2 regions of the Lysinibacillus sp. fkY74-1 genome follow, and region 1 is predicted to be linked to the other one. Evidence: riboswitches for the same ligand, from Rfam matches in the RefSeq annotation. Region 1 holds a riboswitch; the other holds the start of a gene.
What was found. Region 1 has a riboswitch for cyclic di-AMP ahead of ACE1MS_RS01240 (APC family permease). Riboswitches for the same ligand answer to the same signal wherever they lie in the genome.

Region 1 (6,491 bases):
GTTATACCAGCTACTGGTACAATGAAAACATTGCCCTCAATGGTTGCCAGTTCCTCTTTACTCAATCTCAGCTGCTCTCCAACGGCTTGATAATGAAGCTTGATTCGATGAAATACGAAAATGATAATTGGTAAAAAGACAAACACTGGCCATACTTGAGGCATTTTTGTCACAAAAAACATCATCGCTACGATGAATGAAATGGCTGCACCCATTGTATTGATCGTAAATTTTGCCATCCAGCCAGTAGGTTTTTCACGCCACCATTTTCTCATCATACCGGTTTGCGCTAATGTAAACGGAATAAATACCCCAACAGCATAGAGTGGAATCAAATGTTCCGTTGTCCCATCAAATAAGATGATTAAGATAATGGCTGCTAGCCCTAGCATCATAATGCCGTTCGAATAACCAAGGCGATCCCCACGCATTTGAAATATTCTCGGGATAAAACCGTCTTTTGATAAATTGACAGCAAGTAGAGGAAATGCAGAATAGCCCGTATTTGCTGCAAGTACCAAAATCATCGCTGTTGCACCCTGTACTATATAATAAAAGATATTTCGACCAACACTTGCTTCTGCCAGTTGGGAAACGACTGTCGCTTCCGAAGTTGGCGCAATTCCGTAAAAATACGCTAAACTAACAATACCGATAAATAAAACCGCTAAGATTCCCCCCATCGCTAACAATGTTTTAGCAGCGTTTTTAGGGGCAGGATTTCTAAAATTAGGAATGGCATTCGAGATAGCCTCTACACCTGTTAAGGCTGAGCTTCCTGACGCAAATGCCTTTAATAAAATAAATAAACTAATCCCTGCTACTGGAGTACCAATCTTTGGATGCAGCTCTGCTGGCACCTGACCTGTTGCAACATTATAGAGCCCCAACCCAATTAACACTAACATAACGACTACAAACAGATAGACTGGATATGCCAAAACAGAGGCGGACTCTGTTACACCACGTAAATTCAAGATCGTTAAAAAAATCACAAATATAATAGCGATTAGCACATTGTATGGATGCAGACTTGGAAATGCCGATGTAATTGCGTCTGTACCTGCAGATACACTTACCGCTACCGTTAAAATATAATCAACGAGCAATGAGCCTCCTGCTACAAGACCCGCATTCACACCTAAATTTTCCCTAGATACTATATAAGCGCCACCTCCATGTGGATAGGCGAAAATAACCTGACGATATGATAAAGTCAGTGCCACCAAAAGGACAACAACCCCTGCAGCAATCGGTAAAGAATACCAAAATGCTAATGTTCCCACAGTCATCAGGACAATTAAAATTTGTTCTGGTCCATAGGCTACGGAAGACAAAGCATCGGACGATAATATGGCCAATGCCTTTGTTTTACTAAGCTTTTGTTCCCCTAACGCATCGGATCTTAATGGTTTGCCGATTACATAACGTTTAAATGAGGATTTCATCAATAAACACCTTCTAGTTTCTTAGATTGTGTTTCGCCTTCCTAAATGAGATCAAAAAACGCCTACAAGTCATCACCAAATAAGACTTGTAGACGCTCATCTGTCTGCCAAGCTCCAACTTTTCTGCTCTTAACGCTTACGAGGTTAGCTGTCGGATTCGGGCCTGAGTAGCCCTACCCTTCAAAAGAAGAGATTCACCCCTAGAATTGCTTATGCACTCCGTCAAAAATGGGTCCCCCGCGTCTAGTTTGCTTCAGCGATTTAGAAATTTGAAACTTTAATAATGATGCCATATTACGCCTGTCAATTAAAAAAGTAAAGAAGAAAATTTTTCTTTTTCACAAGTGAAATACATAGACATTTTGAACTCATGGTAAATATCCGTGGTAGAAATTAATTTCCTCGCAAACACCTAATTTAAAGGGATTATACAACAAAAAAAACCTTAAAAGTATGCTCTACTTTTAAGGCAACAACCAATATTAGTCTTCCATATCTTTTTCAAAATTAACAATTTCTCCTGTAATCGGATCAACATCAACCTCATATTCATATTGGCCATCTTTTAACTCGATTTCATAAATCCCATCATCTAATTTAATTTTTGTTACTGTACCCTTTGCTTTTGTTAGAGCCGCTTCAATAGCCTTTTCTTTACTTATAAGGTTGGTAGCAGTATTAGTGTTAACCCATTCATTATCGTCGTCATCTTGACGCTCTTTCTTCTGCTTAAGTAATTTTCCGGTATAGGCATCGAATTTTAAATCATACTCATCTGTATCAGTATGCACCTCTACCTCATAAACAGAGCGGTAGTTATTTTGATCAAGTTCAATATCTACTACTGTCCCCTCTACTACTGCCAATGCCTTCTTTTCGATTTTTTGCATGGATAGGACCTTTTTTTCTTGTGCACTTCCTGATAATAAAGTTGTAGAGCCAATCGCCGCTCCAACACCAAGAGTCACCACTAATGCAGGAATCATAATTATTTTTTTCATGTTCATCTCTCCTTTGTTTTATCTGCTTTTAGCTTACCAAGCAAAGATGATAGAACTATAAGAGGAACATTAGAATTTCATGAGAAAACTCTTTAATCGTCCCATGAAACAGAAAGGACCTTTCCAGATACAGCATGAATTTGGAACGTGGCTTCTTCATGCTCTGTTTCAATTTCAACTAAATAATAACCGCCCTCCGCCGTATCTTCAAAATCTACAGAATCCACCTTCCCGGTTAATTGTTGCAGCGCTATATCAATGGCTTGCTGTTCGGTAATAATGTGGGGGTTTTCAGGCTGATTTAATGGTTCTACATCTTTTTCAGATAACACTTCACCCGAATAGCCATCTACTGTGATATCTTTTTGCTTATGTTCCTTTTCAACACGTGCGGTATAAATGGTTTCCGTGAGCATGACGCTTTCTACCTCACCATATTTTTCTTTCACCATTTTTCTTATTTGATTTTCTGTTAACAATAATTTACTTTGCCCTTTTTGCAACGTTAGATCAGAAACCTGCTGTGTTGTAGCATCAAGCATGGCTGTATATTTCAAATTCTCACGTGTAAATTGTATTTCAAATGTATTTCCATGTTTCTTTACTTCTGAAACTTGACCTTTATAAATAGCTTCGATATGGCGAATCGCCTCTTCTTCACTGAGAGACTCCTTTTGAAAATAGCGATTTTGAATAAACCAAAGCACTCCGCTACAAAGAAGGACAATTACAATAATTAGTACAACCCACTTTTTCATTGCTGCCCCTCCTTCGGTATACATAAGGTAAAACTTGATCCTTCCCCAACTGTACTTTCCACATCTATAGTGATGCCCAATTGTCCTGCAAGATTATGTGCAATCGCAAGCCCTAAACCAGAACCACCTGTTTTACGATTGCGATCCTCTGTGACACGGTAAAAACGCTCAAACAAATGCGGAATATGCTCCTTAGGAATACCGACGCCAAAGTCCTGAATAGTCATTCGCACGTGTGAAGTAGTTTCTGCTGTGGAAATATAAACATCCCCCTCACTATACTTCCTAGCATTATCAAGCAAAATAAAGAGTAATTGCTTCAAAATTTTTTCATCACTATAGATAAATTGTGGTGCTTTTGCATCGACTATAAAAGCTCTATGATACGCCTGCTGCATTTGTGCAGCTACTTTATTTAAAAAGGGAGCTAGCTCTAGCTGTTCAATATGAATTTCTATATGCTCATTATTTTTTGCTAGCTCTAACAATTGCAATACCATTTCATGCATACGAGAAGACTCATTTGCAATAGCCTGAAGCGATTCTTGCGCTACTTCACGATTGTCAAAGCCTCTTCGTAAGAGTAACTTTGCATAGCTTTCGATGACAGTAATAGGCGTCTTTAATTCGTGAGAAGCATTTGAAACGAATTCCTGTTGCTTTTGATAGTGCTGTTCAAGCTTCTCCATCATCATATTGAAAGTTCGATTAATTTTTGCTAATTCATCCCCACCTTTAGCCGGGATGTCCATTTTTTCATATTTCCCCGTCGATGCACTTTTGCGCATTGTCGCATTTAAGCGTTCTAGTGGTAACAAAATTAGGCGACCAAGTGCCAGGCTCGCTAAAAAGATTGGAATGGTGGCAATAATGGACACGACTATCAAAATAGCCTTTAATAAATCCAATGTACTTTCTACTTCCTCCATGGATTGTTGTAAGGTGATATCCACAATTGTCCCATCTATCCAAATAGTAGGCATTGTATAGGTAATGGAAGTAACATCGGGCATATCTAGAGTAGCCTGAACCTTCGTCTTCAAATTTTCTCCATCATAAACATAGATTGCACCACCAGCTGGCATGTACGCTCTTAATACTTGCTGTAGGTTGGTTTGTGCATTTAACTGACTTAATGTTGAGCTTAAATCATTCGCTCGTGTATGAAGTTGACTATATTCCGTATTATAGGCAAATTTCTCGTACAAAAAATAAATTCCACTATTAGTTGCCACTAAAATTACTAGCATTAACAAAGTGGTCAGTAGATGAATTTTTGTTTTAAGCTTCATGATTTATTTTCCTTTAGCACATAACCTACACCACGAACTGTTTGAATAATGGGCGTTGCATTTGCAATTTCAAGCTTTTGGCGTACATAACGAATATAAACATCCACAACATTTGTATCTCCGTAGTAATCAAAGCCCCATACCGTCTCTAATATTTGTTCCCTTGTGAGCACTTGCTTAGGATGCTTCATAAGATACAGCAATAAATCGTATTCTCTAGGAGTCAGCTGGATTTCCTTACCATAATAAATCACTTCTCTTGTCTGCTCATTGATCGATAACTGTCCAAACGATACACCGACCTTTGTTGGACTAGCATTTTGAGAAAACCGTAGTGCATTACGGATACGGGCCAGTAATTCTTCAATTTCAAAGGGCTTTGTCACATAATCATTAGCTCCTAAATCCAAGCCCTTTACCTTATCCTCTACCTCACTTTTAGCAGTTAGCATGATAACTGGGGTCTTTGATTCTGTTGCGCGAATCCGCTTTAGCACATCTATACCACTCATTTCGGGTAACATAATATCCAGTAAGATTAAATCCCATTGCTCCTCACGATATTGCAATAAACCATCTGCTCCTGTATGGGCTATCACCGCTTCATAGCCTTCAAATTGAAGCTCTAACTGCAGCACTCTCGCAATATTTTCTTCATCTTCTATAATTAAAATTCGATTGCTCACGTCGAATCAGTCCTTCACCTTTTCTTTCATCGTAAACGATAGAGGTAAGGAAAGTCTAATTAGAAATTGATGAGAAGTGTGCATACTTATTTTTTTAAAGTTTTAAGCAAAGCGCTTCCCTTTTTCTAATCCTAGCGTTAGAATACTATTATCTCATTTTCCTCTAGGAAACTTTATTTCTCGAACGATACTTTTTGAAATGAGGGAACAATATGGTATATAAACAAGTCACAAAATCGTCTGCCGAGGCAGTTTTAGATGGAGATATAAAAGGTTGGCGACGTTTTTTGCCTTTTCTTGGGCCTGCATTCATTGCAGCGGTCGCCTATATTGATCCTGGCAATTTTGCCACAAATATTACAGCTGGCTCTCAGTATGGTTACTTACTCCTTTGGGTAATAGCCTTTTCTAATTTAATGGCGGTGCTCATCCAATCCTTATCTGCAAAGCTTGGGATTGCGACAGGGAAAAATTTACCTGAGGTGGCACGTGAACATTTTTCTAAAAAAACATCTATATTTCTTTGGATTCAGGCTGAATTAGTCATTATTGCTACCGACCTTGCTGAGTTTATCGGAGCAGCATTAGGGCTTTACTTGTTATTTAATATCCCTATGCTTCCAGCAGCTATCATTACAGCTATTGGATCATTTGCTATTCTAGAGCTTCAAAGAAGAGGATTCAGAGCATTTGAGGCAGGCATTTCTGGTATGGTTTTAATTGTGGTTTTAGCATTTGCCTTCCAAACGTTTTTAGCTCAGCCAGAATGGGGCGAAGTAGCAATTGGTATGTTCACACCTCAGTTTGAGGGGGTGGACTCATTACTATTAGCAACTGGTATTTTAGGTGCGACCGTCATGCCCCATGCTATTTACTTACATTCTTCTTTAACACAAAGTCGTATTATCGGTCGTAATGAAGAAGAAAAAAGAAGAATCTTCCGTTTTGAATTTATTGATATTATCATCGCTATGATTATTGCTGGAGCCATCAATATGAGTATGCTCATTATCGCGGCAGCAGTATTTCACACACAAGGAATCGTAGTAGAGGATTTAGACGTTGCCTATAACGGATTAAAGGATGCTCTCGGTCCAATGGCTGCCGTTTCCTTTGGTCTTGGTTTACTTATTGCTGGGCTAGCTAGCTCATCTGTAGGGACATTAGCAGGTGACGTAGTGATGCAAGGCTTTATTCAACGAAAAATACCACTTTATTTACGGAGAGCCATTACAATGGTCCCGCCGCTAGCGATTATTGCATCTGGTGTAAACGCAACCTATGCGCTTGTTCTTAGTCAGGTTGT
Region 2 (6,491 bases), 1.7 Mb from region 1:
ACGTATCCATAAATTCTTCTTCAGTCTCACCAGGGAAACCGACAATTACATCAGACGTGACAGCTAAATCAGGTAAAGCCTCATGTAATTTTGTTAAACGTTCGCCGAAAAATTCCATAGTATATTTACGACGCATACGTTTTAACACAGTATCCGATCCAGATTGAATAGGAATGTGTAAGTGATTTACGACAATTTTAGATTCACGTAATACGTCAATGACTTCATCAGTCAATTGGCTAGCTTCAATGGACGAAATACGGAGACGCTTTAATCCTGTAACATTGGCTTCTAAATCACGTAATAATTGGGCAAGGTTATAATCTTTTAAATCTTGTCCATAGCCACCAGTATGAATACCTGTCAGGACTATTTCAAGATAGCCTGCATCTACTAATTGCTGTGCTTGATGTAATACTTCTTGTGGATCGCGAGAACGCATTAAGCCGCGTGCCCACGGAATAATACAAAACGTACAGAAGTTATTACAACCCTCTTGTATTTTTAAGGAAGCACGTGTGCGGTCTGTAAATGCAGGTACATCTAACTCCTCATACACACGATTTTTCATAATATTACGTACAGCATTTATTGGCTGACGCTCAGCACGATATTGGTCAATATAACCAAGTAATTTTGTACGGTCCTGCGTACCAACAACAATATCGACTCCAGGAATCGCCATAATTTCTGCTGGCGAAGTTTGTGCATAGCAGCCTGTTACACATATAACTGCATCTGGGTTTTGGCGGATTGCTCGACGAATCACCTGACGTGACTTCTTATCCCCAGTGTTAGTAACTGTACATGTATTAATGACATAAACATCCGCCTGCTGATCAAATTCAGTGCGATCATAGCCTTCATCTTTAAATAGTTGCCAAATGGCTTCTGTTTCGTAGTGGTTCACTTTACAACCTAGAGTATGGAAACTCACGATTTTTGATCGCTCGTTACTCATAATTTATATCATCCTTTCAACTTCACATTACCTTGTGTTTCTTCTCATTTTAAATTATTTTGTAGTGTACTTATTTTAGATACGTGATTTATGATAACATAAACCTTTTAAAATCAATACTTTAAAGATTTTTTTATGCTTGTTTTTGTCCTCTTTTTTAAAGGACTAATTGTTTCACTAGGGGGTAAACTATACTTATGTAAAAGTTGTTCAAGGATACTATTACTTGAACGGACCCTCATTATAGCTAATAATTAAAAGCTACATTCACAAGGACAACACCAACAATCTTTTAAATAGAAAGAAATTAGACGACAACGTGAAAAAATGGTATGATTCGAAGAGGTACGTACATCTTGATTAAAGAAGGGGCGTTAAAAAATGGAACAAAATTTTGCGCGTATGATCGATCATACATTATTAAAGGCTGAGGCAACAAAAGAACAAATTGAAAAACTATGTGCAGAAGCGAAGCAATTTAATTTTGCCTCTGTATGTGTAAATCCGACTTGGGTGAAACACAGTAGTGAATTATTACAAGGATCAGACGTGTTAGTTTGTACGGTAATTGGATTCCCTCTTGGTGCCAATACACCAGCTGTGAAAGCATTTGAAGTAAAAGATGCAATTGCGAACGGTGCAAATGAGGTAGATATGGTCATTAATATTGGCGCATTGAAAGATAAAAATTATGACCTTGTACAAGCTGACATCGCTGCAGTTGTACAAGCAGCTAAAGGCAGCGCACTTGTAAAAGTCATCATTGAATCATGTTTATTAACAGATGAAGAAAAAGTAAAAGCATGTGAGCTTGCTGTGGCAGCTGGTGCTGATTATGTAAAAACATCTACTGGTTTTTCAACTGGTGGCGCAACGGCAGCAGATATTGCCCTAATGCGTAAAACAGTAGGTCCTGAACTTGGTGTTAAAGCCTCAGGCGGTGTTCGTAGCTTAGAGGATATGAAAAGCATGGTGGAAGCAGGAGCAACTCGTATTGGTGCAAGCTCTGGCGTAGCCATCATGAATGGTTTAATAGCAGATTCTAATTATTAATAATTTCTTTATGGATATTAAGCTACTAGCTCTGTAAGAAGCTAGTGGCTTTTTTGCATGTAGAATAATGCCTACTACCATCACATATACTCCACTGATGATTTTGAATATAGAAAGGAGGATGTCATGTTTACGCAGTATAAGTATTGGAAGCCCTATATTAGTCCCTTTGATCCCTGCAAGCCCATCGAAGTAAAGTATTATGCTACGCCACCACAATTATATATGGGCTTTCAACCACCTGGACTCCCCCAATTCCAAACCCCGAGAGAGGCACTTAGGTCGGGAACACTATGGCCACAATTATTTAGCCCCTATCCATTTCCGATGAAAAGGAGGGAGAAAGCATGACTAAAAAGATGCCGCCCGAATTTTATACCTTACTTGAAGAAATACAGGCAATTGATTTCGTCATCGTTGAGTTAAATCTCTATTTAGACACACACCCACATGACTATACTGCTATTCAACAATTTAATGAAAACACCGAAAAAAGTATGAAGCTCAAAGTAAATTTTGAACAAAAATTTGGTCCATTAATGAATTTTGGAAGAAGTTATTCAGATTATCCTTTTAATTGGGTTGATACCCCATGGCCGTGGCAAGTATAACAAATCATTAGGAGGAATTTATTCTTGTGGTATTATGAAAAAAAACTTCAATACCCGGTAAAGGTTAGTACTTGTAACCCTATGCTTGCTAAGTTTTTAATTGAGCAATATGGAGGAGCTGACGGGGAATTAGCAGCAGCCCTTCGTTATATGAATCAACGCTATACGATTCCTGATAAAGTGGTTGGATTATTAACAGATATAGCGACTGAAGAGTTTTCCCATTTAGAAATGATTGCTACGATGATTTACAAGCTTACAAAAGATGCTACGCCAGAAATGCTAAAAGAAGCGGGATTAGGGGACCATTATGTAAATCATGACAGAGCTTTATTCTATCAAAATGCTTCTGGTGTGCCATTTACAGCAACTTATATTCAGGCAAAAGGGGACCCCATAGCAGATTTATATGAAGATATTGCGGCTGAGGAAAAGGCACGTGCCACCTATCAATGGATTATTGATTTATCTGATGATACCGATTTAAATGACAGTTTGAAGTTTTTACGTGAACGTGAAATTGTCCATTCTCAACGTTTTAGAGAGGCAGTAGAAATTTTAAAAGATGATAGGGATCAACAGAAGATTTTCTAAGAAAAAGTGGCTGGCTGTATCAAGGGGTCTTGAAACAGCCTTTTTTTTGTTATTGTATGTTTGAAAAAAAAGCGAGATCTTTTCGATGACCAATCATCACTAAAATATCTTCCTGTTCCAAGTTTTGCTCAGGGGAAGGGGAAATAATGATGTCTCCTACTCGAACAATGGCAATAACACTAACGTTATATTTCGCACGCAAATCTAAATCTCGCAGATTTTGCCCAGCCATTTTTGAAGGGATCATAATTTCTTCTATACTATATTCCTTAGACAATTCGATATAATTCAGCATATTCGGAGACAATAGCTGATTTGCCACGCGCTCTCCCATATCTCGCTCGGGATAAATAATCCAATCAGCACCTACTTTATCCAAAACCTGCCCATGTCTTTTACCAAGGGCCTTAGCAATAATTTTTTTTATCCCTAGTTCTTTTAATAGAGATACCGTTAAAATACTTGACTGCATATCGTTACCTATAGCCACTATAACGCAATCAAAATTTCCTATACCAATAGAGGTTAAAGCTTTTTCTTCAGTTGTATCAGCTACTACAGCGTGGGTAACATAGGGTTCTGCATCCTCCACTCTTTCTTCGTTAATATCAATTCCTAAAATTTCCTGTCCAGCTTCGTGGAGCCTGCGGGCAACGCTTGTTCCGAATCTTCCTAGGCCAATAACTGCATATTGTTTAATAGCCATAGCTATAGCACACTCCTCTAATTTTGTTATCCAATCATAATATTACCTTTAGGATGTCGAAAGGCTTCTGTTTTTCGTCGTTTTGTAATAGCGAAAGCAATGGTTAATGGACCTAGTCTTCCAGCAAACATCGTTAAAATAATGAGAATTCTACCAGTAGGGGATAACTCAGGTGTCAACCCCATCGAAAGACCGACAGTACCAAATGCAGAGGTTGCTTCAAATAAATACATCATGAAACTATGACGTTGTTCAGTAATGCTAAGAATGATTGTCACCACAACAACGATAAGTACGCCACACATTGTGACAGTCAAAGCCTTTAAGATAGTCTCAGTGACAATTCTACGTTTAAATAAAACAACATCTTCTTTTCCACGGATTTGTGACCACATTGTAGCAACTAATACTGCGAAAGTTGTTATTTTTATACCACCTGCAGTGGAACCAGATCCAGCTCCAATAAACATTAAGAGAATTATTAAAAATAATGTAGAATGTGTTAAGTCACCGATAGCCAGTGTATTGGAACCTGCTGTTCTTGGTGTAACAGCTTGGTAAAAAGAACCTAATACTTTGCCCCATTCAGTTAAAGGACCAAGTGTTTTATCATTTCCAAATTCAAACAAAAATATCAAAATTGTAGCGCTTACCGTTAAAATAATTGTAGACGCTAAAACAATTTTTGTATGAACGGAAAGTCTTTTAGTAACTCGATATTCATATAGTTCATTCATGACAATAAACCCCAAGCCTCCAATTGTAATGAGCGCGCAAATTGTTAAAACGACAAATGGGTCATCTACATAAGCTGTCATTCCATTAAATCCGCCCATTAAATCAAAACCTGCATTATTGAAATTAGAAATTGCATGAAAAAAGCCAAAATACACAGCTTTTCCTATAGGCATATCAAAAGAAAAACGAATCGATAAAATAAGACCACCAATTATTTCAATCAATGCTGTAAAGAGCAGTATTCTCTTTACTAATTTAACAAGGCCAGCAATGGAAATATTATTAAATGCTTCCTTAAGCAAAAGTCTTTCTTTTAAAGATATTTTTTTCCCGAGTAGTAAAAATAACAATGTTGCAAATGTCATGAATCCTAAACCACCAATTTGGATTAGGCATAAAATGACTACTTCTCCGAAAACTGAAAATGTATCACCTGTATCGACAACAATTAATCCCGTTACACAAGTTGCTGATGTAGCGGTGAATAATGCATCTAAAAACGAAAGTCCTTTTCCATCTTCTGTAGAAAGAGGCATCGTTAAAAGAAAAGTCCCGATGATAATAATAAGTGCAAAGCCAAGTACAAGAATTTTGGGAGGATTTAATGTGTTTCTAAAAGTGTTCATCTTGTTCTCCTCTATAGATGTTAAATTACTTGATTTTAAATATGCATAAAAAAAGACCAACTAAAAAAGCATGTAAAGAATAGGAGAAAACATGCTGATAGGTGGTCGAATAGGACCTCCTTCGCTTTAGCCGACGAAGTTAGCTGACGGGTAGGATGGCGAAAGAGTTTCTCATCCTTTCTGCATGTGCAGAATTAACCCCAATATATTGGGTCCTCCGTTCTCAATGTTTGAGATTTGGCCAGTATTAAATTGAATGTGATTATTCTACGCCCATATTCTATTTTTTGTAAACCCCTATATGAATAGAAAAATACAATTATTTTTTTATTGGGAGCCAAATTTGCTCTTCGAATTCCAATTAGAAATAAAACCAAAATTTCACTTGATATTTTCGCACACTTTCTATTGACCATTATTAGACAATACGATATAATTTTTTAGTACACAACAGAAGGTGATTTGCCTAAATTGTGTATTGACGTGTGTTCGGAGGGAGGGAAAGAGAGATGTCAAAAACTGTCGTTCGCAAAAACGAATCGCTTGAAGATGCTCTTCGCCGCTTCAAACGTACTGTATCAAAAAGTGGTACAATTCAAGAAGTTAGAAAGCGCGAGTTCTACGAAAAACCTAGCGTAAAACGTAAAAAGAAATCAGAAGCTGCACGTAAACGTAAGTGGTAATTTAATTTCCCATTAAAAATCCCTACGTTCATAACACGCAATCGTATGATTCACTGAGCAGACAAAGATATACCTGGAATTAATTACAGCTGTAATTAATTTCAGGTATTTTACATTGCTCGATTTACGTACATATGAAAAAGCCGGATGGATATCAACTAGATTCATTCGGCTTTTTTGTGTAATACTAAGTTGTAAGCAACATGTACAAATAGTCGAAATAATTTTTCAGATATGTGAAACTTTTTACATGTTTGACCGTATATACAGAGGAGAAGCATGTTAGAAGGGAGGGAAAAAGGTGCGAAAACGGAGAATCCTAAGCTATTTACTAGTAATATGGATGACTTTTTTGTTAGCGTTTCCATTAACTTCGGCGTTTGCAAGCAGTAAGGTCTACCACGTTCCTATTCATAATGAAGTAGAGCGAGGGCTTCACGCATTTTTAGAACGAGCTTTTAATGAGGCTAAAGAAAACAATGCGAAAGCGATTATCTTAGATATACATACGCCTGGCGG

Region 2: another riboswitch for cyclic di-AMP. It lies ahead of ACE1MS_RS15150 (TrkH family potassium uptake protein); the one in region 1 lies ahead of ACE1MS_RS01240 (APC family permease).

Annotation. Positions count from the first base shown of each region.
Region 1 covers NZ_CP170173.1:245,206-251,696, reverse strand. The annotation lists gene ACE1MS_RS01240 (APC family permease) at 1-1,448, opposite strand, end outside; cyclic di-AMP (ydaO/yuaA leader) riboswitch at 1,568-1,717, opposite strand; gene ACE1MS_RS01235 (PepSY domain-containing protein) at 1,931-2,449, opposite strand; gene ACE1MS_RS01230 (PepSY domain-containing protein) at 2,542-3,207, opposite strand; gene ACE1MS_RS01225 (sensor histidine kinase) at 3,204-4,499, opposite strand; gene ACE1MS_RS01220 (response regulator transcription factor) at 4,496-5,185, opposite strand; gene ACE1MS_RS01215 (Nramp family divalent metal transporter) at 5,398-6,491, shown strand, end outside.
Region 2 covers NZ_CP170173.1:3,086,632-3,093,122, reverse strand. The annotation lists gene mtaB (tRNA (N(6)-L-threonylcarbamoyladenosine(37)-C(2))-methylthiotransferase MtaB) at 1-961, opposite strand, end outside; gene deoC (deoxyribose-phosphate aldolase) at 1,343-2,014, shown strand; gene ACE1MS_RS15170 (spore coat associated protein CotJA) at 2,141-2,365, shown strand; gene ACE1MS_RS15165 (spore coat protein CotJB) at 2,362-2,625, shown strand; gene ACE1MS_RS15160 (manganese catalase family protein) at 2,650-3,219, shown strand; gene ACE1MS_RS15155 (potassium channel family protein) at 3,269-3,925, opposite strand; gene ACE1MS_RS15150 (TrkH family potassium uptake protein) at 3,952-5,289, opposite strand; cyclic di-AMP (ydaO/yuaA leader) riboswitch at 5,403-5,542, opposite strand; gene rpsU (30S ribosomal protein S21) at 5,799-5,972, shown strand; gene ACE1MS_RS15140 (NfeD family protein) at 6,274-6,491, shown strand, end outside.